DNA from 2 places in the Stenotrophomonas sp. 85239_Sma genome. Region 1 is predicted to be linked to the other one. Evidence: riboswitches for the same ligand, from Rfam matches in the RefSeq annotation. Region 1 holds a riboswitch; the other holds the start of a gene.
What was found. A riboswitch is a leader RNA that binds a small molecule or an ion and turns the genes downstream of it on or off. The one in region 1 is predicted to bind cobalamin.
Positions count from the first base shown of each region.

Region 2: it holds a riboswitch for cobalamin, as region 1 does, so the genes downstream of both, btuB (TonB-dependent vitamin B12 receptor) here and ACYKG1_RS01105 (epoxyqueuosine reductase QueH) in region 1, are expected to answer to the same signal.

Region 1 covers NZ_CM151163.1:245,964-252,562, reverse strand. Annotated here, with positions in the region: gene ACYKG1_RS01110 (nicotinate phosphoribosyltransferase) at 1-1,410, shown strand; cobalamin riboswitch at 1,545-1,774, shown strand; gene ACYKG1_RS01105 (epoxyqueuosine reductase QueH) at 1,936-2,622, shown strand; gene pncA (bifunctional nicotinamidase/pyrazinamidase) at 2,678-3,304, shown strand; gene ACYKG1_RS01095 (NYN domain-containing protein) at 3,406-4,215, shown strand; gene purU (formyltetrahydrofolate deformylase) at 4,212-5,063, opposite strand; gene ACYKG1_RS01085 (LysR family transcriptional regulator) at 5,178-6,089, shown strand; gene ACYKG1_RS01080 (hypothetical protein) at 6,115-6,599, opposite strand, start outside.
Region 2 covers NZ_CM151163.1:521,925-528,523, forward strand. Annotated here, with positions in the region: gene ACYKG1_RS02400 (LysR family transcriptional regulator) at 1-336, shown strand, start outside; gene ACYKG1_RS02405 (class I SAM-dependent methyltransferase) at 333-1,124, shown strand; gene gph (phosphoglycolate phosphatase) at 1,201-1,869, shown strand; gene btuB (TonB-dependent vitamin B12 receptor) at 1,955-3,796, opposite strand; cobalamin riboswitch at 3,912-4,134, opposite strand; gene ACYKG1_RS02420 (histidine phosphatase family protein) at 4,277-4,855, shown strand; gene ACYKG1_RS02425 (TfoX/Sxy family protein) at 4,942-5,304, opposite strand; gene ACYKG1_RS02430 (GAF domain-containing protein) at 5,301-5,783, opposite strand; gene bioD (dethiobiotin synthase) at 5,852-6,544, shown strand.

The DNA of each region.
Region 1 (6,599 bases):
ATGCACTACCTCGATAATCTTCTCCTCAACACCGACAGCTACAAGGCCAGCCATTGGCTGCAGTACCCGCCGGGTACCGATGCCACGTTCTTTTACGTGGAATCACGTGGCGGCCTGCACGATCGCACGGTGTTCTTCGGCCTGCAGGCGATCCTCAAGGACGCCCTGGCACGGCCGGTCACCCACGCCGACATCGACGACGCTGCTGCGGTATTCGCCGCCCATGGCGAACCGTTCAACGAGGCCGGCTGGCGCGGCATCGTCGACCGCCTGGGCGGCCACCTGCCAGTGCGCATCCGCGCCGTGCCCGAGGGCAGCGTGGTGCCCACGCACCAAGCGCTGATGACCATCGAGTCGACCGATCCGGCCGCGTTCTGGGTGCCTTCGTACCTGGAAACCCTGCTGCTGCGTGTGTGGTACCCGGTCACCGTGGCCACCATCAGCTGGCATGCGCGACAGACCATCGCCGGCTTCCTGCAGCAGACCAGCGACGACCCGCAGGGGCAGCTGCCGTTCAAGCTGCACGACTTCGGCGCCCGCGGTGTATCGAGCCTGGAATCGGCGGCGCTGGGCGGTGCCGCACATCTGGTCAACTTCCTCGGCACCGATACCGTATCGGCCCTGTGCCTGGCGCGCGCGCACTATCACGCGCCAATGGCCGGTTATTCGATCCCCGCCGCCGAGCACAGCACCATCACCAGCTGGGGCCGCGAGCGCGAGGTGGACGCCTACCGCAACATGCTGCGCCAGTTCGGCAAGCCCGGTGCGATCGTGGCGGTGGTGTCGGACAGCTATGACATCTACCGCGCGATCAGCGAGCACTGGGGCACGACGCTGCGTGATGAGGTGATCGCCTCGGGCGCCACCCTGGTCATCCGCCCCGACTCGGGCGACCCGGTGGAGGTGGTGGCCGAAAGCCTGCGCCGGCTGGATGAAGCCTTCGGCCACAGCCTCAACGGCAAGGGCTACCGCGTGCTCAACCACGTGCGGGTGATCCAGGGCGATGGCATCAATCCGGACACCATCCGGGCGATCCTGCAGCGCATCACCGACAACGGCTACGCCGCCGACAACGTGGCCTTCGGCATGGGCGGTGCGCTGCTGCAGCGGCTGGACCGCGATACCCAGAAGTTCGCGCTGAAGTGTTCGGCCGCACGGGTGGACGGCGAGTGGATCGATGTCTACAAGGACCCGATCACCGACGCCGGCAAGGCCAGCAAGCGCGGCCGCATGCGCCTGCTGCGGCGCCTGGATGACGGCAGCCTGCACACGGTGGCATTGCCCCCCAGCGGTGACGAAACGCTGCCGACCGGCTTCGAGGACGCGATGGTGACCGTGTGGGAGAACGGCCGCCTGCTGCACGACCAGCGGATGGACGACATCCGCGCCCGGGCGGCGGCGGGGCGTTGAAGGTGCATCCCGACCGGGGTCAGAGCCCGCTGCGTGGCAGCGGGATCCGACCCCTTCCTTCCGCTGGGGTCGGATCCCGTTGCAGCGCAATGGGATCCGACCCCGGTGCCCCTTGACCCGCGCGGCCAACAGGTCCACTTTGCACACGCCGAAGGTATCCCTCCCATCGCTCCGGCGCGGGGAAGGATTTAAACGGGAATCCGGTGAAGGCGCTTCGCGCGCCCATTCCGGAGCTGCCCCGCAGCGGTGAATGGAAACGAATCCTGCCAACAGCACTGGGCGCATGCCTGGGAAGCGGCGGGTAGTAGGTGGGCTGCGGCCCGTGTCCATCAGCCCGAATACCGGCCCCGGCCGGGGGACACGACCGTCCCCTGACTCGACCTGGAATCTCCGCGGGGAGGTTGCCGGGGCCGTCGTCGTCCTGCGCGTGCAGGCGGTGTGGCCGCGCGCGTCCTGTTCACGGTATCCGGCCAGACCCGTTCACCCATGCACTGATGCGTGGGCCACCGCCGTTGCCGGCGGCCCATGCGGTACCTGACGATGACCCAGCCCCAACGCCCCACCCTGACCCTGCCCGCCGACGGCAAGCGCCTGCTGCTGCATTCGTGCTGCGCGCCCTGTTCCGGCGAAGTGATGGAGGCGATCACCGCTTCCGGGATCGACTACGCGATCTTCTTCTACAACCCCAACATCCACCCGGTGAAGGAGTACGAGCTGCGCAAGCAGGAGAACATCCGCTTCGCCGAGCAGCACGGCATCCCGTTCATCGACTGCGACTACGACACCGACAACTGGTTCAGCCGTGCGCGCGGCATGGAGAACGAGCCCGAGCGCGGCATCCGCTGCACGATGTGCTTCGACATGCGCTTCGAGCGCACCGCGCTGTACGCGCATGAGCATGGCTACGACACCATCAGCTCGTCACTGGGCATCTCGCGCTGGAAGAACATGGCGCAGATCAACGACTGCGGCATCCGCGCCGCGTCGCGCTATGAAGGCCTGCAGTACTGGGACTACAACTGGCGCAAGGGCGGTGGTGCCAGCCGCATGATCGAGATCAGCAAGCGCGAGCAGTTCTACCAGCAGGAGTACTGCGGCTGCGTGTACTCGCTGCGCGACGCCAACCGCCACCGCCGCGAGAACGGCCGCGAACGGATCAGGATCGGCCTGCTGTACTACGGGCAGGATGCTGAAACGCCGCAGGGCGATTGACGTCCAGGCATGGGGCGGCCACGCTGGTCGCCCCTTCTGTTGTGCCGGAACTGCCATGACCGCCCTGCCCGCCGACGTCGCCCTGCTGGTGATCGACCTGCAGCCGGACTTCATGCCCGGTGGCGCGCTGGCCTGCGACCAGGGCGATGCGCTGGTGGCACCGATTGCCGATCTGCTGGCGCAGCGCCGCTACCGCACCGTGGTGGCGACCCAGGACTGGCACCCGGCCGACCATGCCTCGTTTGCCAGCCAGTACCCCGGCCGGCGCCCGTTCGAGACCATCCTGCTGCACGCGCAGCCGCAGACCCTGTGGCCCGACCACTGCGTACAGGGCAGCGCCGGTGCCGCCCTGCACTCGGGCCTGGACTGGACCGTGGCCGATCTGATCCTGCGCAAGGGCACGCGCCAACAGGTGGATTCGTACAGCGCCTTCCGCGAGAACCATGGCCCCGATGGCGAGCGCCCAGCTACCGGTCTGGCAGGCTGGCTGCACGAGCGCCGCGTCCGCGAAGTGCACGTGTGCGGCCTGGCCCGCGATTACTGCGTGCTGTGGAGCGCACAGGACGCGGTGAAGTCCGGCTTCCGGGTGAAGTTCCTGTGGGAGCTGACCAGGCCGGTGACCGACGCCAACGACGCAATGGTGCGCGAGGCGCTGGGCAAGGCGGGGATTGCGATCATCTGACGGGCGACCGCCGCTCAATGGACGCGGCGTCGCTGGGTGTGAGATACCAAAGCCAAGAATGTCGCCTCTGCCGCTTGCAGGCCGCAGCCTGCGGCAACACAATGAACTCGATCCAGCCCTCCAAGTACGCCCCCCTACAGATCGCGGGACGGCCGAACCGGGGGCTTTTTACTGGGTGGAATCGGAAGGGCAAAGGCATGCCAACAGCGATCCTGATCGATGGCGGTTACTTCGTTAAGCGGTTCCGCCGGATTGAACCTCACAACGCCAGCAACGCTGAGCGTGCCGCAGAAGTGGCGCATCGGTGGGCGCTCGCCCACCTGGCCTCGTCAGGTTGCGAGCGGCGGGATCTCTACCGGATCTTCTTCTACGACTGCCCACCGCTGCGAAAGCGGATGCACAACCCGATCTCGGGCGCCTGCATCGACTATGCACGCTCACCGGAGGCATGCTTCAGGGTCAGCCTGCACGAGGCCCTGAAGCAGAAGCGCAAAGTGGCACTGCGCCTTGGTCATCTCGCGGATTCCAGTTCGTGGACAACCGATTCCCGAACGCTCGATGCACTTCTGAAAGGCAAGCGCGCATTCTCCACGCTCCTGCCCGAGGATCTGCACCCCGAGGTCAGACAGAAGGGCGTCGATATGCGTATCGGCCTGGATATCTCCTCACTTTCCCTCAAACGACAAGTCCGTCAGATTGTTCTGGTCGCCGGTGATGCCGATTTCATTCCCGCTGCCAAACTCGCACGACGCGAAGGCGTGGACTTCGTCCTGGACCCGATGTGGTCGCCGGTCCCCCAGGGCCTTCTGGAGCACATCGACGGTGTTCGCTCCACCTGCCCCAGGCCTGCAAGCAGGAAGGAAGGGAAGGCCGTGATCGAGCACGCGACGGTAGATGCAACCCGACCCTAACGGAACACGACTGTGCGGTGCCCGTTGAGCAGGATGCGGTGCTCCACATGGCGGCGCACCGCGCGTGCCAGCACCAGCGATTCGGTATCGCTGCCCAGCCGCACCAGCTCGCGCGGCGCCATCGCATGGTCCACCCGGGCCACGTCCTGTTCGATGATCGGGCCTTCGTCCAGATCCTCGGTGACGTAGTGCGCGGTGGCGCCGATGATCTTGACGCCGCGCGCGTGCGCCTGGTGGTACGGCTGCGCACCCTTGAAGCTGGGCAGGAAGCTGTGGTGGATGTTGATCGCACGGCCGGCCAGCGTGCGGCACAGCGTGGGTGACAGGATCTGCATGTAGCGCGCCAGCACCACCAGGTCGATGCGCTCGCGCTCGACCAGGTCGATGATCTGTTGTTCCTGCACCGCACGCGTATCGGCGGTCACCGGCAGGTGGTGGAACGGCACCTGGTAGGACGCGGCCAATGGCGCGAAGTCGGCGTGGTTGGACGCCACCGCCGCGATGTCGACCTTCAGCTGCCCGCTGTGGGCACGGAACAGCAGGTCGTTGAGGCAGTGCCCCTGCTTGCTGACCAGCACCAGCAGCCGCGCGCGGCGGCGGCCATCATGCAGCTGCCAGTCCATGCCGAAGCCTTCGGCCAGCGTGGCCATCGCGGCATGCACGGTCTCCAGCGGCAGGCCGGCGTCACGGTCGAAATGCACGCGCAGGAAGAAGCGGCCACTCTCCTCGTCGCCGAACTGCTGGGCATCGAGGATGTTGCAGCCGTGGTCGAACAGCAGGCCGGACACGCGGTAGACGATGCCGGTGCGGTCGGGGCAGGACAAGGTAAGAATGGAATCGGGGCGCATCGCCCGAGTGTAGGGCAGCGCCCTGCCTGATGGATCGATGGTCACCGATGCAACCGACCTGCTTGGTTCAGTCCCAAGCGATACTTGGCTATACCCATGGCAAGCTGGTCGGTCATGAACCTGTTGCAATTGATCCGCAGCTTCACCCGCACCGCAGAGACCGGCAGCATTTCCGCCGCGGCCCGCATCCTTGGCATCAGCGCCACCGCCGTCGGCCAGAACATCAACCGGCTGGAGGCGCATCTGGGGGTACGGCTGCTGAACCGGAGCACGCGCCAGCTGGCGCTCAGCGAAGCCGGCGCGCTGTACCTGGCGCAGGTGCGCCATATCGAAGCCGACCTGGCACGCGCGCAGGCGTTGGTCACCTCCGGCGACATTGAACCGGCCGGGCCGCTGCGCATCGCCAGCAGCAGCGCGTTCGGCCGCCATGTGCTTGCTCCGTTGCTGCCGTCGCTGCAGCAGCGCTACCCGCAACTGCAGCTGGAGCTGCGCCTGACCGACCGGGCCGTGCAGCATGGTCCAGAGGCGGTGGATGCCAGCATCCGCATCGGTGCGCAGCTGGAGGACGGTGTGGTTGCACGGCAGCTGGCGCGCGTGCCGTTCGTGTTCTGCGCCTCGCCGGCCTACCTGAAGGCCCATGGCACGCCGCAGGAACCCTCTGAACTGGGCAGCCATCGCGGGCTGCTGCACCGCTTCCCCACCGATGGCCGGCCGCTGCGCTGGGGCCTGCTGAAGGATGGCCAGCGCGTAGACGCCGCACTGCCGCCGAGCATGGTCTGCGATGACATCGATGCACTGGCAACGTTGGCCGCGACCGGTGCCGGCATCACCCGGCTGGCTGCGTTCGTGGCCGAGCCCTACCTGCGCGATGGTCGCCTGCGGGCGGTGTTCGGCGCCGACACGGCATGGCGCCCGGAGCCGATGGAGGTCTATTTCTGCGTCAGCGACCGCCGCGATTTCACCGCCAAGATCCGCGCGCTGTTCGAGCACTTGCAGGCCGGCATGGCGCCGGCCTGGCGGGTGTGAAGGGAAGAGCGCAGAGCCTTCGCGGTCAGAAACTCTCCTTCAGGCTCATCAGGTGAGCACTGGCGTCTGCCCATCCCGCCAGGGTGCGCAGGAGCAGCCCATTCCTGAAAACATGGAATACCGGAGTTTCATGGACATCCAACGCTTTCCAGCCCGCGGGTCCCGCTTGGAGCAGCATGGGATGAGAGGGATTGCTTTTGTTCCACTCACTGACACCCGGCTGCGGCCATGCAGGAGATCGACGCACGACAAAGCGCATGCTGGATCGAATCCATGTCCATTCTGGTTCGTTCATGATCATGCGCATCGCGCGTCGGGAGGGAGCGCATGCCGGACTGACATAGGCGATCACTTCCAGTCCCTCCCTGGACTCCCATCGCCGCCATTCCAGCGTCCCACTCGCAAGAGGGTGGAGAATTCCATGCTGGTCAGGCACGTTCCGCTCTATCTCGGGAAGCTCATTTACACGCAACGACGCCATCTCACGCAGCTCATTGGCCTCGGCAAAAT
Region 2 (6,599 bases), 280 kb from region 1:
CTGTGGCAGCTGCACCGCGATGGCCGTTCGTTGTCGGTGGCGGTAGGCGGGAACATCAGTGCCAACGAGGCCTCGCTGCTGCTGGAGGCGGTGCGCGCCGGTGCCGGCATTGCCATGCTGCCGACCTACCAGGTGGCGCCGCTGCTGCGCAGTGGCGAGCTGATCGAACTGCTGCCCGGATTCAGCCTGGATGAGCTCGGCATTCATGCCGTGTACGCGTCGCGGCGCCAGCAGCCCGCTATCATGCGGCGATTCCTGGACTACCTGGCCGAGTGTTTCGCCAGCCCGGCCTTCCAGGATCTGGATTGGCGCCCACCGGGCAAGGAGAACACATGAACCATGGACAGGCCTTGATCGACCACAACCGTGCTGCCTGGGACCGCCAGGCCAGCGAAGTGCGCGAATGGTCGCGCCCGGTGGAGAGTTCAACCATTGCCGCCGCGCGCGAAGGCCGCTGGCAGGTGCACCTCACGCCCCGCGCGTTGCCACTGGACTGGCTGGGCGACGTGCGCGGCCGTCGCATCCTGTGCCTGGCCTCGGGCGGGGGCCAGCAGGCGCCGGTGCTGGCGGCGGCCGGCGCCGACGTCACCGTGTTCGACCTGTCCGACGGGCAGCTGGAACAGGACCGCCGGGTCGCTGCGCGCGACGGCCTGCAGCTGCGCACGGTGCAGGGCGACATGCGCGACCTGCACGTGTTCGCCAACGACAGCTTCGACGTGGTGTTCCACCCGATCTCCAACCTGTACGTGCCCGACGTGCGTCCGGTGTGGACCGAATGCCGCCGTGTGCTGGCGCGCGACGGGATGCTGATGGCCAGCTTCTACAACCCGGTGCTGTTCGTCGGTGCACGTGATCCGCAGCTGGATGCACAGGGCCTGATCCGGCCGCGGTACGCCATTCCCTATTCGGACCTGGAAGACCTGGCGCCGGCCGAGCGCGAGGCAAAGCTGGCCCGTGGCGATGCGCTGACCTTCGGCCACAGCCTGACCGAACTGATCGGTGGGCAGCTGGATGCCGGCTTCGTCATCGACCGCTTCATGGAAGACTGGCAGCCGCAGCCGCGCTTCCTGATCGACCGCTATCTGCCCACCTTCCTCGCCACCCGCGCACGCAGGATCGGCTGAGGCACAGCGGCAGAAGGGTCTGCGGAAAAAGCGGCGGCGTACAATGGACGGCCCCACGTTCAACAGGTGCCGTCCCTTGTCGTATCCCTATCCGCTGGTCGTGTTCGACCTCGATGGCACGCTGGTCGACAGCGCGGCTGATATCGCTGAAGCGCTGAACCGCACGCTGGAGGCCATCGGTGTGGCACGCGTGCCGGAAACCACGGTGCTCGGCTGGATCGGCGACGGTGTGCGCCGCTTGGTCGAACAGGCCGTGCATGCGGCCGGCCGCGAGGTCGACATGGGCGAAGTGATGCCGGTGTTCATGGTGCACTACCGTGAGTGCCTGCTGCGCAGCCCGCGCCTGTTCGATGGCGTGGCCGAGGCACTGGCCCAGCTGCGTGCGCGCCATGTGCCGCTGGCAATCTGCACCAACAAGCCCGAAGCGCTGGTGCCACCGCTGCTGCAGCACCTGGGCATCGGTGATGCGTTCGCGCTGATACTGGGCGGCGATTCGCTGCCGCAGCGCAAGCCCAGCGGTGAGCCACTGCGGCACATCGCCGCGCACTTCGGGTTGCCGGTGGATGCCTGCCTGATGGTGGGCGATTCGCTGACCGACTACCGTGCCGCCGAAGATGCCGGCATGCCGATCGCGCTGGTGCGCTACGGCTATCCGCGCGGCCTGGACCTGGCCACCGCGCATGCGGTGGCGGTGATCGACGACCTGCGTGAGCTGCCGGGGTTGGCCACGGGCATTCCGGTATAGAGCCGAGCCCACGCTCGGCTCACAGTAGATCGACGCCATGCGTCGATGGCGTCAGGATGCGCCGGGCAATGCCCGGCGCATTTCCTTACTTCGGCTGGTAACGCACGCTCAGCTGGTACTCGCGGCCGGGCTGGTTGAACCACGCCACCGTCTCGTAGCGGCGGTCGAACACGTTGGCGGCACGCGCCAGCAGCGACCATTCCGGCGTCAGCGCGTACTCGGCGCGCAGGTCCAAGGTACCGTAGCCGCCAACCTTCACCGCGTTGGCGGCATCGTCATAACGCTTGCCCGCACCCTGCACGGTCAGGCCGGCGCGGAAACCGCCGAAACGACGGTCGATGTCCAGGCGTGCGGTCTGCTGTGCACGGCGCGGCAGCCAGTTGTCGAACTGGGTGCTGCCGTGGGTGCGGTTGCGCGGGTCGGTGTAGCTCAGCTGCGCGTTGATGTCGAAGCCGGCCAACAGCACGCCGCCGGTCAGCTCGGCACCACGGATGCGCGCCTTCTCCACCTGCTGCATTTTCATGGTGGACGCATCGTAGGTGATCAGGTCATCGATGCGGGTCTCGTAGACGTCCAGGCCCCAATGCCAGCCCTGGCCCTGCTGCGAAACACCGAGGTTGGCGCTCTTCGACTTCTCCGGGTTCAACGTTGGCACGCCGCTCCACGGGTCATACAGGTCACTGAAGGTCGGTGCCTTGAACGCGGTGCCGTAGCTGGCATTGACGCGCAGGCCGTGGCCCAGCTCCATCGCCCAGCCAACGCTGCCGGTGGCGTGATTGCCGAACTGCTGGTTGTCGTCATTGCGCGCGCTGGCCTGCAGCTGGTGGCGGCCGAAGCGGCCCTGGTACTGCACGAACACGCCGGTGTTGCGGCGGCTGTCGACGAGATACCCGGCGCTGCTGCCATCCAGATTGTCTTCGCTCCAGTCCACGCCGGTGCTCAGCAGCTGGCCTTCGGCCAAGGTGATGTCACCCTGCAGCGAGGCGCTGTCGCGATGGGTCTGCGCGCTGCCGCGGGCACCGAAGTCGCCGAAATTATCCGACTCGTTGTCGCTGCGGCCGACATTTGCAGTTAAGGCCAGGCGCTCGGACGGGGTGTAGCGCACCTTGCCGGCCAGCACCTGCTGGCGGGTTTCCGAGTAGTTGTAATAGCCGTCGTAGTGGTTCTTGCCGTCGGCGCGCAGCGCGCTGCCTTCCACGTTCCACTGGTCGTTGACGGTGTAGCCGCCACGCAGGCTCTTGGACAGGTTGCGGTAGCCATCGCGGTCGGGTTCGTCGGCGAAGCAGCCGGTGAACAGCGTCGCCGAGCCGCGACAGGCGTCGATGCCATCGGAATGCTGGTAGGCGATGTCGGCGCCGAACCAGCCGCGTTCGGTACCGCCGCCGATGCCGCCGCTGGCTTCGCGCAGGCCGTTGCTGCCGCCACCGAGCTGGAAGTGCGGAGCAAAATCGCCCTGGTTGCGGCGGGTGAAGATCTGGATCACGCCCCCGATGGCGTCGGCGCCGTACAGGCTGGACTGCGGGCCGCGCACGATTTCCACGCGCTCGATCTGCGCCAGCGGCAGGTCCTGGTACATGGCCAGGCCGAGGTCGGCGCTGTTGATGCGCACGCCGTCGACCAGCACCACGGTGTGGCCCGAGTTGGTGCCGCGCAGGAACAGCGAGCTCTGCTTGCCGAGCCCGCCGGCATTGGCCAGGTTGATGCCGGCGCGGCCACGCAGCAGCTCCTGCAGCGAGGTGGCCTGGCTGGATTCGATCTGCGCGCGATCGATCACCTGTGCCGGCGCGATGCTGTCCTGCAGGGCGATCGGGGTGCGGGTGGCGGTGACCAGGATCTGGTCGAGCGCGGTGGTGTCATCGGCGGCCTGGGCCAGCGCGGGCAGGGCGGCCAGCACGGCCAGGGACAGCATTCGGGACTGCAGCTTCATGGGGGACTCCAGGTGCCACGCACGCCCGCGTGGCGAAGGGGAGGAGCCGCGAAGGCAGGCATGCGCCGACGCCGCAGCGCAGGCTGCGGTCATCCAGCGCCATGCCCACCGCATCGCGACCTGAGGCTTCCGGGCCGGTCTCCGGGCTTGCCGCCGGGTGGCGCGAGGCCACCGTCCAGGCGCCTTCCCATGCCTGCGGCACAGTGGCGTTGTTGCCTGGAACTGACGTGCTTACCGTTGCGGGGGCAGCGCCGGCATGGCGTTGAATCACGCGTCACCGGCTTCCCGTTTCAACCTGCCGGCCGTGGCCGCAGGTCACCTGGAAGTGCGCGCAGTCTACGGCATCGAAGGCGGCCCGTAGCGTCGAGCCTGCTCGACTGCCTTTGCCGTGCCTTTAGAATGGTCCCTCGATCCCGTGGTGCCGTTGCCGATGTCCGCCTGTTTTCCGCTGTTCCCGCGTTGCCCGTACAGGACGCGTGCATGATCCTCGACCTGGTCCGCCATGCCGGCAACGGTCGCGATGAGTTCCTCGATGGCCGCAGCGATCCACCGCAGCTGGCCCGCCTGCCGCAGGAACTGGTCGACGCCTACGCTGCGCAGCCCTGGGAGCGGGTGATCAGTTCGCCGCGGCTGCGCTCGCTGCACACGGCGATGGCCCTGGCCACCCCGCGCGGGCTGGACGTGGAAGCGGACGAGGAATGGGAAGAGCTGGATTTCGGCGATTGGGACGGGCAGTCGCTGTTCGACCTGCCGGAGGACGCGCTGGCGGCCTTTCACGCCGATCCGCATGCATTCCCGCCACCGAATGGTGAAAGCTGGGGCCACTTCGAGCGGCGCATCGCGCGCGCGCTGGATCGCCTGCTTGATGTTGACGATCCGGTGCCGACGCTGGTGGTCAGCCATGGTGGTCCACTGCGCATGGTGCTGTCACAGGTCTGCGGCCTGCCGATGTCACTGTGCTGGGCACTGCGCATCGATCACGGCACCCGCCTGCGGGTGTGGGTGGAACGCGGTGAGGTCGGGCTGGTGGGCGAGCTGCTGGAACTGCAGCAGCCCTGACCCGACGGTAGTGCCGGCCGCTGGCCGGCTTCCTCAGGAACGCTGCAAAGATCGTGCAGTTGCCGGCCAGCGGCCGGCACTACCCGTCAGTCCTCGTCGGCGTGCTCGGCCACGCTGTCTTCCGCGTCATCGTCGGCGTCGAAGCGCTGCTCATGCACCGGACCCGACGCCGGGCCGGCCGCCTTCAGCGGGTGCGCGGCGATGCGCGCTTCGTAATCCTGCACCAGCGCCTCACGCTGCGGCTCGCTCAGTTCCTGCCAGTGGCAGTCCAGCAGCGCGCCTTCCAGCGAGTACAACAGGTTCAGGCTGGGCTTGAAGCCCGCGCGCTTGACCTTGACGAAGGCGCCGACCGCACCGATTGCAACCAGGTCCTCGCGGCTGCGCAGGCCGACCTGGCGCAGCCACGCCGCACTCTTCGGGCCGATGTTGCGCAGCTTCGGTGCGCTCATCCCAGCGCCTCGACGAACACGCGGGCGATGGCTTCCAGGCCGGCCTGGTCATCGGCATCGAAGCGGCCGACCTTCGGGCTGTCGATGTCGAATACGCCGATCAGTTCATCACCACGCAGCAGCGGCACCACCAGTTCCGAGCGCGAGGCCGAATCGCAGGCGATGTGGCCGGGGAAGGCATCGACGTCGTCCACGCGCTGGGTCACGCGCTGGCTGGCGGCGGCACCGCACACGCCCTTGTCCAGCGGGATGCGCACGCAGGCCGGCAGGCCCTGGAACGGGCCGACCACCAGCTCCTTGCCATCGTACAGGTAGAAGCCCACCCAGTTCAGGTCGGGCAGGGCGTGGTAGACCAGTGCGGAGAGGTTGGCCGCGTTGGCGATGCGGTCGGACTCGGCGTAGACCAGGCCACGGGCCTGTTCCAGCAGCTGGGCGTATTGTTCCGGCTTGCTGCCGGTAAGCGAGGCATTGGCGAACATGCCCGCAGTCTAGCAAGCACGCCGGGCCGGCGATAATGCACGCCCTGTCGTCCCGTTGGAGCCCATCGATGCCGCTGCCCGCCACGCTGCCGCCCGCCCTGTTCGTTACTGGCACCGATACCGAGATCGGCAAGACTGCAGCCAGCACCGCGCTGCTGCATGCACTGCGCCGGCGCGGCCTGCGCGCGGTAGGCATGAAGCCGGTGGCCAGCGGCAGCGAAGACCTGGGGCAGGGCCTGCGCAACGAAGACGCGCTGGCCCTGCAGGCAGCCAGCTGGCCGGTGCCGGACTACGCCGACCTGAACCCGTATGCGCTGCGGCAGCCGCTGGCACCGGAACTGGCCGCTGCCGAGGATGGCGTGCAGGTGGAGCTGGCGCCGATCGTGGCCGCGTTCGCGCGACTGCGCGCGCAGGCCGATGTCGTGGTGGTGGAGGGCGTTGGCGGTTGGCTGGCGCCGGTCTCGGCCACGCTGGACCAGCTGGACCTGGTACGTGCACTGCGGCTGCCGGTGCTGCTGGTGGTGGGCATGCGGCTGGGCTGCGTCAACCACGCGCGACTGACTGCGCAGTCGCTGCAGGCCAGCGGCGTGGAGTGCCTGGGCTGGATCGGCAACCACATCGACCCGGCGATGCAGCGCCAGGACGAGAACATCAGGACCCTGCAGCAACGCTTGCCGATGCCGTGCTGGGGACGGCTGCCGCATCTGCCGGGTGCGAGTGGTGAGGCGCTGAGTGCCAATCTGCGCGGGGACCCGGGGTAGCGCCGGGCCATGCCCCGCGAGCGCGCAGCGCGGCGACCAGAAAGCCCGCCGGGCA